3 regions of the Clostridium subterminale genome follow, and region 2 is predicted to be linked to each of the others. Evidence: predicted binding sites of a transcription regulator. Region 2 holds the regulator's gene; each other region holds the start of a gene.
What was found. The regulator LexA, encoded in region 2, represses DNA repair genes until DNA is damaged. The targets are predictions, from matches to a motif close to CNAACANNTGTTNG.

Region 1 (3,287 bases), 190 kb from region 2:
TGAAGACAATAGAAGCTTAGTATATTGATTATCTAAAATTGGTATGGAGCTGTTGTTAAAATTAAAGTCAAGAAAGCTTAATTGCTCATACTTTTCATTTTCGATATAGTTTAAATCAATTTTAGGTTTTAGCACAGATCTAACCTTTTCTTCATCTAAGTCCACAGAGCCATAGTATTTACCTTTGCATACTATAAAGTATTGAGCACGTTTTAAAACCACTCCTAACTTTTTTAAATCATGAAAGGTGAGAAAACTAATTCTTCTAGCACTAATAATTTTTTTAGCTCCACGAATACCTATACCAGGTATTCGAATTAAAAGTTCATAGGAAGCTGTATTGATTTCTAGAGGAAATATATTAAGGTTATTTAGAGCCCAATTAGTTTTAGGATCAAAGTTTATATCAAAATTTGGATTTTCTTTATTAAGAAGTTCTTCAGCTTTAAAACCATATACCCGTAGTAACCAATCTCCTTGATAAAGTCTATGCTCTCTAAGGGTAGGTGGGGTTTTTAAATTGGGTAAATTCTTACCATTATTTACTGGAATATAGGCTGAGTAATAAACTCTTTTAAGTAAAAAGTTGTCATAGAGATTCTCTGTAAGATTTAAGATATCTAAATCATCTTCTTTGGTTGCACCAACAATTAACTGAGTGCTTTGCCCGCCAGGTACAAATAAAGGAGCCTTTTTAGATAATTTTCTCTCTCCATTACTTATAATTATGTTATTTTTTATGGATTTCATAGGAGAAAATATATCCTTTTTATTTTTTTCGGGAGCTAAGAGCTTTAGGGAATTATTAGATGGAAGTTCAATATTTACGCTCATTCGATCTACATATTTCCCAGCTTCTTTTATTAAATCTTCATCAGCTCCAGGAATAGCTTTAAGATGTATATATCCACGAAAGTTAAATTGGTTTCTTAACTTTTTAACAACTGATGTTAATAGTTCCATAGTATGATTAGGATTTTTAATTACTGCTGAGCTTAAAAATAATCCTTCAATATAGTTTCTTCTGTAAAAGTTCATAGTTAGACTTATCACTTCATCTACAGTAAAGGCAGCTCTTTCCACATCATTAGATCTCCTATTAATACAATAGGAACAATCGTATATGCAATAATTAGTTAGTAAAATTTTTAAAAGAGATATACATCTTCCATCTGGAGTAAAGGAGTGACATATACCACTAGGAGCAGAAGAACCTAAAGCACCTTTAATTCCTCCACGATTAGAACCAGATGAGGAACATGATACATCATATTTTGCAGCTCCACTTAATATCCTAAGTTTTTCACTAATCTCCATTGAAATTCACCTTCTAACACATAATAAATAATCTATATAAAAATTATACCAGAACGTTTGTTCGTGGTCAATAAAATAAAATTTATTTTTATGTAATATAGTGTGACTTATTTGAAGTGTCTTACATAACATAAAATATAGCAAGAATTATGGAGTTATTAAATGAACAATTGTAAAGATAACTGTAATTGTAACGATAACTGTGATTGCAATGATAATTGTAACTGTGATTGTAACTGTGATTGCAATTTTGATTGCGATTGTGATTGCGATTCCACTGACAGTGGGGTAGGTGGAGTTGTAGATGCGAAAGAAGTTAGATGTCAAAGAAGGGAAGATAGACTACTTATTTTAATTTTAATACTTCTTTATTGTCAAAATGTATCTACAAACTCTCAATACTATAGATGTATTAATAGTCAATTGATAGATTACGTGCTGTGTTCAAATCGTCAATTAATGTGTACAATTTTATGCATGTCTCAGAACTTAGTGGGTAGCATAGTAGATTGTTGTGCTAATCAAAAAAAACGTAAATAAGAGCAGAGTAATCTGCTCTTTTACTATTGGTTAATAATATGTGGAGTGTGATAAAATAGAGTATATATTTAAGAAATAAGGTGATGAGATGGATATATATGAAGATATAATATATGGGGAGTTAATGCAATGGAAGAGGGAAATGGAGAAGAAACCAACCCTTGGGAATAATCTTTCTAAAAATATACAAGATAAAATGAATAGATTCATTCCAGAAAAATTTCATGTCATGGTTACAGAAGTTATAAAGAATATGGTTAAAGTAGTTATTTTAGGGTCTGAATATACTACATTGGAACCTATAAAATATATGCCTACGATAGAGAGAGAAATGCTAGTAAAGGAAAAGATTCAATTATATAGAAAGGCAGCAACATTAAGTGGAGCTAGCACAGGATTTGGTGGCTTTTTTATAGGTTTAGCTGATTTTCCTATATTGTTAAGTATAAAAATTAAGCTATTATATGAAATTGCTAGCATATATGGTTATGACACAAAAGATTATAGAGAGAGGTTATACCTTCTTTACATATTTCAAATTGCTTTCTGTAGTGATAAAAGAAGAATAGAGGTATTTCACGTATTAACTAATTGGAAAGAGTATTCAGATAAATTGCCTTTAGATAAAGAAAATTTTGATTGGAGAATCTTTCAACAGGAATATAGAGATTATATAGATTTAGCAAAATTTTTTCAGCTCGTACCTGTTATAGGAGGGGCAGTAGGAGCTGTAGCTAACTACAAGCTAGTAGAAAAGCTAGGTGATACTGCTATGAATGGATATAGACTAAGATATTTTGATTAACACTTAAAAATTTGATAAGTTTATAATATCTAAGGAAAACTACTCTTAAATATTATATTATTGTAGTATAGTTTAGGTTAAATATAATAAAAAAGTTGGAATGTAAAATTTAATCTACATTCCAACTTATTTTAAAACTCCCACTATGATCTCCTTCTACTTGTATTTTATATTTTCCATCATGAGGTATGACTATAGTTTGAATTAAAGAATTATCTATGTTTTCGTTTTTATATAACATACGGTCATCCTCATCAATTAGTGATATAGCCAAGTTTCCACCTTCATTTTCAACCTTTATATTAATAGTTAACTGGTCATTCGAGTCTAACTTAAGTGTTTTGTATTTATAGCCCTTAAAACTTTTATAGGTCATTTCCATAGAGCTTTTTGAAGTGTGTTCTTTAGCTTTCCTAGTTTTGTAGTTGCCATCAGTGGCTGAACATTTGTTGATTATCAATATAATAATTAATATACATAGGAGTAATAGGAGTTTAGTTTTTTTAGCCATAAATAACCTCCACATAGACATCTAATATATTTATATAAGAATAGTATGGAATTATGCCTAAATTATATTTTTAAATTTATAAAAATAGACAATAAATATTAAAAAGAACATATA
Region 2 (3,287 bases):
AGATATAACTGTGCCACTTTTATCTCCTCGAGCGGTTCTACCACTTCTATGAACATAGGTATTCATATCTTCTGGTAAGTCTACATTGAATATATGAGTAACATCTTCTATATCTAATCCCCTTGCTGATAAGTCAGAAGACACTAACAGATTTATACGCTCTGCTTTAAAGTCTAGCATGGTTTTTTGCCTCTGATTTTTAACAAAACTACCATGTATTCCATCTACATTTAATCCATGATATTTTAACTTAGAAGTTAATATTTCTATTTCTTCACTTTTATTAATAAAAGTAATGGCTTTTTTAGGTTTTATACTTGCCATTAACTTTCTAAGGATAAGTATTTTATCTCTTCTATCACAAACTATATAAAAATTGTTTATGTTAGGGTTTATAGTTGTATCATTGTTACACTTTATCATTTCATGAGATTTCATTAAACTTTCGCCTATATTTAAAGCTTCCTCCGTTAAAGTTGCAGAAGTCATTACTAATTGTCTATCTCTAAGTGTAGTTTTTATAACATCCTTCACCATATTTAAATTATTTTTATCTAAAAGTTTGTCACACTCATCAATTACTATAGTTTTAACTGTATGAGCACTTATTTTTTTCATTTTTATAAGTTCTAGTATTCTTCCAGGAGACCCTATTACAAATTGAGGTTTATCCTTTAATTTTTCAACCTGCCTTTTTATATTTACATCTCCCATGATAACAGTAGATTTTATATCCAAAGCTGATTTATCTGCTAAAGTATTTAAAACTTCATTTACTTGAAGGGCTAATTCATGAGTAGGAACTAACACTATAAATTGATTCTCTCTTTTTTCATAATTAATTCTTTCAATTAGAGGTAACAAGTAAGCCAATGTTTTACCACTACCTGTTTCGCTTTGCATTATAACATCTATATTTGCTGATATTTTAGGAATTGATAATTCTTGTATCGGAGTTGGCTTAGTTATTTTTAATTTCTCCAACGCCTTTATTATTTCTGCATTTATATTTAGTTCTAAAAAATTTTTCATTTTTTCATCTCCAGTTTTTATTTAAATTTCCTAGAATAATCTTCCTTAATGGGAACAAAAGTTTGATATTCTTCACTCATTATGGTATAATTATCTAGATTGAGAGGTGTTTTCATGATTGATATTAAAAGTGGTAAACAATCAGAAATTTATGAGTTTATTAAAAATCAAGTTAATACTAAAGGGTATCCACCTTCAGTTAGAGAAATTTGTGAAGCTGTAAATTTAAGTTCAACATCTACAGTTCATGGTCATCTTACTAGACTTGAGAAAAAAGGATTAATAAGACGTGACCCAACTAAACCAAGGGCAATAGAATTATTACAAGAACCTCATAATAAAAAAGAGATGATTGATATTCCTATTATAGGTAAAGTTACAGCTGGAATACCTATACTTGCCCAAGAAAGTATAGAAGATTATCTAACTATACCCCTTGATTTTGTAAACAGTACAAATGAATTATTTATACTGAAAGTCCAAGGAGACAGTATGATAGAAGCTGGAATACATGATAAAGACTTAGCTATAATAGAAAAAACTTCTATTGCTTCTAACGGTGATATTATAGTTGCTTTAATAGAAAATGAAGCCACTATAAAAAGATTTTTTAAAGAAGATGGGCATATTAGATTACAACCAGAAAACTCTACTATGGAGCCAATAATTGTAGATAATTGCAAAATCTTAGGTAAACTTTCAGGAATTTATAGAAAATATTAAGAAGCTATTATAGCTTCTTAATATTTTTTTATATAATAATATAGATTTATTATATACCTATTAATTTAACTCATAGTTAAGATAATATTCTAGATATAGCCATTAAAACTCCTACTTTACCATGATCAAAGGTCAATCCACCTTGAAGATATGCTATATATGGCTCTCTTATTGGAGCATCAGCAGAAAGTTCTATTGAAGAACCTTGTATAAATGCACCTGCAGCCATAATAACTTCATCTTCATAGCCAGGCATAGCCCAAGGTTCACACTCTACAAAGGAATCTATTGGAGAACCAGCTTGAATTCCCTTGCAAAAATGAATTAATTTATCCTTATCATTAAATTTAACAGCTTGTATGATATCACTTCTCTTAGTGTCATATTTCGGCAATACATCAAATCCTAGAAGTTCCATTACCCTTGAACAGAATATAGCTGTCTTTACAGCTTCTACAGCTACATGGGGAGCTAAAAATAATCCTTGATATAAGCTTCTCATAACGCCAAAGGTAGAACCACACTCTCCCCCTATCCCTGGTATGGTCAATCTATAAGCTGCTTGAGTTACATAGACTTCTTTACCTGCTATATAACCACCTGTTGGAGCAATTCCTCCACCAATGTTTTTAATTAAAGATCCAGCTATAAGGTCAGCTCCTACATCTGTTGGCTCAATAGTATCTATAAATTCGCCATAACAGTTATCTACAAAGCAAATTACTTCTGGATTAATATCTTTAATTGCCTTTATTATTTCACCTATTTCATCTACTAACAGTGCATTTCTCCAACCGTATCCTGTAGATCTTTGAATATGTACTAACTTTATACTTAAATCTTTTCTTAAAACTCTTTGTACTTCCTCAACATTAACTTTACCTGCACTTGTTAACTCTAGTTGATTATAGTTTACCCCATATTCCTTTAAAGATCCTATGTTTACATCCTTAGTTATTCCTATAATGTTATGTAAAGTATCATAAGGTGAACCACATATACTAAGCATTGTATCTCCTGGGCGTAAGTTACCAAATAAAGCACATCCAATAGCATGAGTTCCATTTACAAAGTGTGGACGCACTAGGGCAGCTTCTGTGTTAAATACTCTAGCAAAAACCTTATCTAAAGTATCTCTACCAACATCCCCATAACCATATCCACTGGAATTAGTAAAATGCATATCACTAACTCTTTCAGCTTGCAAAGCATTAAGAACTTTTAATTGATTATATTCGCGAATATCATCCATCATAGAAAATTGATCTTGAATATCCTTTAAGGCCTGTTCTGATACTTTAAAAACCCCTTCATTTATTTTAAAGTTATTTATTAAAAACTTTTTAGTTTTTTCTATCATAAAAAATCGCTCCTTAAACATAAAATAACATTCTAATACTAACATAGCTATGAATATTAAGCAAATAATTCCTTAATATTCATAGCTATCACCATATCTTATATAATGTTTAAAATTAATCTAGTCTATATATTTTATCTCTTTAAAATCATTAATAATAAATTTTGCTATA
Region 3 (3,287 bases), on a different contig from region 2:
GAAAATATAACTAATTTAAGAGTTAAAAAGACTGAACTATTGGTATCTAACGGTTATCCTTTAGATTACTTAGATATTAAATATAATTGTAATAGGTGTAAAGATACTGGATTTATAGGATTACAAAAATGTAGTTGCTATAAACAAAAACTTAATAGTATTTATTATAGAAATAGTGATTTATTCATAGTTTCAGATGATCATAATTTTGCTAATTTTAAAATGGACTTCTATAGTGATAAAAGAAATGGTCGTGAAAAATATAGTCCAAAAGAAAATATGAAAAGCATAGTAAATCAGTGCTTTAGATATATAGCAAACTTTGAGTCTACATCAGAAAATCTTCTTTTTTATGGTAATCCAGGTACTGGAAAAACTTTTCTATCTCACTGTATAGCAAAAGAATTAACAGATAACGGATATTTTATAGTATATAAGACTTCTGAAGAGTTGATTAAAAATCTAAAAGATATAAGATTTAATAACAACTCAACTCTAGAAGATCACCTAATTAATTGTGATTTACTTATAATAGATGACTTAGGTACAGAGGTATCATCAGAGTTTGCTATATCTGAATTATTTAACCTTCTCAATACAAAGCTACTAAGAAACAAGAAGATGTTAATTTCTAGCAATTTTTCTTTAGATGAATTATTATCTATATATTCAGAACGTATTACATCTAGACTTTTTGGTAACTTTACTTTGTTTAAGTTTTATGGTGATGATATAAGACTTCAAAAAAACTTAAATAGTAAAGCATCCTCTAGATAATTTCATTTAAACAAAGACATCGTGACTTATATTTACATTAAGTTAGGATGTCTTTGTCATTTAAAAGAATCATAAAGGCCTCCCATCATTAAATAGTCTTCCGGCTTTTCTTCTTCAAAGCCTTTTTTATTATTTGAGCTTATAAAAGTAGATCTTATTATGGATGAATCTCCATATTTTTCTCTTATTTTATCTATAGTACTATCTAGGCTTCTTTGTTTATCTATTTTTTCATCATCAAATAAAGATTTCTGATATATGCTATTATCACTTAACTTAGTTACTCTGACTCCTAATAATCTTATAGGTTCTCCACGCCACATTTCCTTAAAAATTGCTTTTACTAAATTAAAAATTTCTTCAGTAGAATCTGTTGGTGTTAATAGCTTTTTTTGATGAGAATAAGTTGTAAATACATTTGACTTTATTGATACAGCCACAATACCACATAAAGATTTATTAGCTCTAAGTCTCTTAGCTACACTTTCTGTAAGTGACAATAATACCTTTAATGCTTCATCTACACTTAAAATGTCCTTGCTTGTAGTAGTTGAATTTCCTATACCTTTTACATCTACATAATTATCACAGTTAATAGGTGAATCATCTATTCCATTGGCATATTCATAAATTATATTTGCATAGCTTTTAAATATATTTCTTAAGATACTTAAATTATAATTTGCTAAATCTCCAATAGTAAATATATTTAAATCTATAAGCTTTTTTTCTGCTGCTTTTCCAACCATAAATAAATCACCTACTTTAAGTGGCCACATCTTTACTCTTATTTCTTCTTTAAATAATGTATGAATGGAATTCTTCTTTGAAAAGTCACTGGCCATCTTAGCTAACAATTTATTATTTCCTATTCCTATATTTACTGTAAAACCTAAATCTTTTTCTATTTTTCTTTTAATTTCTTTAGCCTTTTCCATATAGTCATATTTAAAATGACTTGCCTCCATAAAAACTTCGTCTATGGAATATCTTTCGATGAAATCAGAATATGGCTTTAATAGTTTATACATATCATTACTAAACTTTGTATATAGTTTATGTTCTGGTGGATAAACTTTTAATTGAGGGCACTTTTTCAACGCAGCTACAATAGGTTCTCCGGTTATTATATTAAATTTCTTAGCTGGAATTGATTTTGCTAAAACTACTCCTCTTCTATCTTCTACACTTCCACCTATTATAGAAGGAATTTTTCTTATATCTACTTCACTTTCTCCACATCTTAATAAATTTATAGCTGTCCATGATAGAAATGCAGAGTTAACATCTATATGAAATATTATTCTTTTGGACTTATTCTCCACAAATATCACATCCTCAAAATTAACTTACATTCTCATTTTAACGAACAAATATTCGTTTGTAAAGACATATTTATTTGTTACTTATGTATTATTTCAAAAAATAAAAAAGATCCTGAATTAATTCAGAATCTTTGGAGCTGGCAATAGGAATCGAACCTACAACCTGCTGATTACAAATCAGCTGCTCTACCGTTGAGCCATGCCAGCATAAGTGGCGACCCAGAAGGGACTCGAACCCTCGACCTCCGGCGTGACAGGCCGGCACTCTAACCAACTGAGCCACTGGGCCACATTAAATTATGTGGTGGTCGCAACAGGGATCGAACCTGTGACCCCCTGCTTGTAAGGCAGGTGCTCTCCCAGCTGAGCTATGCGACCTAATATGGTGACTCCTAGGGGAATCGAACCCCTGTTACCACCGTGAAAGGGTGGTGTCTTGACCGCTTGACCAAGGAGCCATATGTTTTATATTTTATCAGATTTTTCATCTAATGTCAATACTTTTTAAAAAGTATTTTGGCGACCCAGAAGGGACTCGAACCCTCGACCTCCGGCGTGACAGGCCGGCACTCTAACCAACTGAGCCACTGGGCCATATTAAGATTATGTGGTGGTCGCAACAGGGATCGAACCTGTGACCCCCTGCTTGTAAGGCAGGTGCTCTCCCAGCTGAGCTATGCGACCTAGTATGGTGACTCCTAGGGGAATCGAACCCCTGTTACCACCGTGAAAGGGTGGTGTCTTGACCGCTTGACCAAGGAGCCATATGTCATTTTGCTTTTGTGTTTGCCGGGCCATCCGACATTTATTATAATACAAAAATTTTAAACTTTTGTCAACAAAATTTTAAAAATAATTTTTTTTATTTTTTTCTTCAAAATTTTATACATAAAATATATTATTTATTAAATATATTTTAATTTAATCATAAACTTATATTATAGTTTTAATATATAGTATAATTCTATATACTATAGTTAATATATTAGTTAATATGTTATCAAATATATTTAAAGGCTTGAGGTGATTTTATTTTGTATCATGACTTAATTATTGTTGGCGGTGGATCCTGTGGCATAGTATCTGCAATTAAAGCAAAAGATTTAAGTATAGACGTCGCTATAATAGACGGTAGCGATAGAGTAGGTAAGAAATTATTAACTACTGGTAATGGACGATGTAATT

Region 1: ABDZ93_RS02775 (putative DNA modification/repair radical SAM protein) is a predicted target of LexA. The motif match lies at 1,368-1,381, and genes of this name have one in related genera.
Region 3: ABDZ93_RS07765 (Y-family DNA polymerase) is a predicted target of LexA. The motif match lies at 2,144-2,157, and genes of this name have one in related genera.

What each region holds. Positions count from the first base shown of each region.
Region 1 covers NZ_BAAACI010000001.1:539,068-542,354, reverse strand. The annotation lists gene ABDZ93_RS02775 (putative DNA modification/repair radical SAM protein) at 1-1,317, opposite strand, end outside; gene ABDZ93_RS02770 (hypothetical protein) at 1,480-1,857, shown strand; gene ABDZ93_RS02765 (EcsC family protein) at 1,946-2,662, shown strand; gene ABDZ93_RS02760 (hypothetical protein) at 2,772-3,173, opposite strand.
Region 2 covers NZ_BAAACI010000001.1:346,102-349,388, forward strand. The annotation lists gene ABDZ93_RS01890 (DEAD/DEAH box helicase) at 1-1,032, opposite strand, end outside; gene lexA (transcriptional repressor LexA) at 1,147-1,755, shown strand; gene ABDZ93_RS01900 (methionine gamma-lyase family protein) at 1,832-3,115, opposite strand; gene miaA (tRNA (adenosine(37)-N6)-dimethylallyltransferase MiaA) at 3,236-3,287, opposite strand, start outside.
Region 3 covers NZ_BAAACI010000005.1:38,080-41,366, reverse strand. The annotation lists gene ABDZ93_RS07770 (ATP-binding protein) at 1-777, shown strand, start outside; gene ABDZ93_RS07765 (Y-family DNA polymerase) at 834-2,102, opposite strand; tRNA gene ABDZ93_RS07760 (tRNA-Thr) at 2,235-2,309, opposite strand; tRNA gene ABDZ93_RS07755 (tRNA-Asp) at 2,315-2,391, opposite strand; tRNA gene ABDZ93_RS07750 (tRNA-Val) at 2,405-2,480, opposite strand; tRNA gene ABDZ93_RS07745 (tRNA-Glu) at 2,486-2,560, opposite strand; tRNA gene ABDZ93_RS07740 (tRNA-Asp) at 2,620-2,696, opposite strand; tRNA gene ABDZ93_RS07735 (tRNA-Val) at 2,711-2,786, opposite strand; tRNA gene ABDZ93_RS07730 (tRNA-Glu) at 2,792-2,866, opposite strand; gene ABDZ93_RS07725 (BaiN/RdsA family NAD(P)/FAD-dependent oxidoreductase) at 3,137-3,287, shown strand, end outside.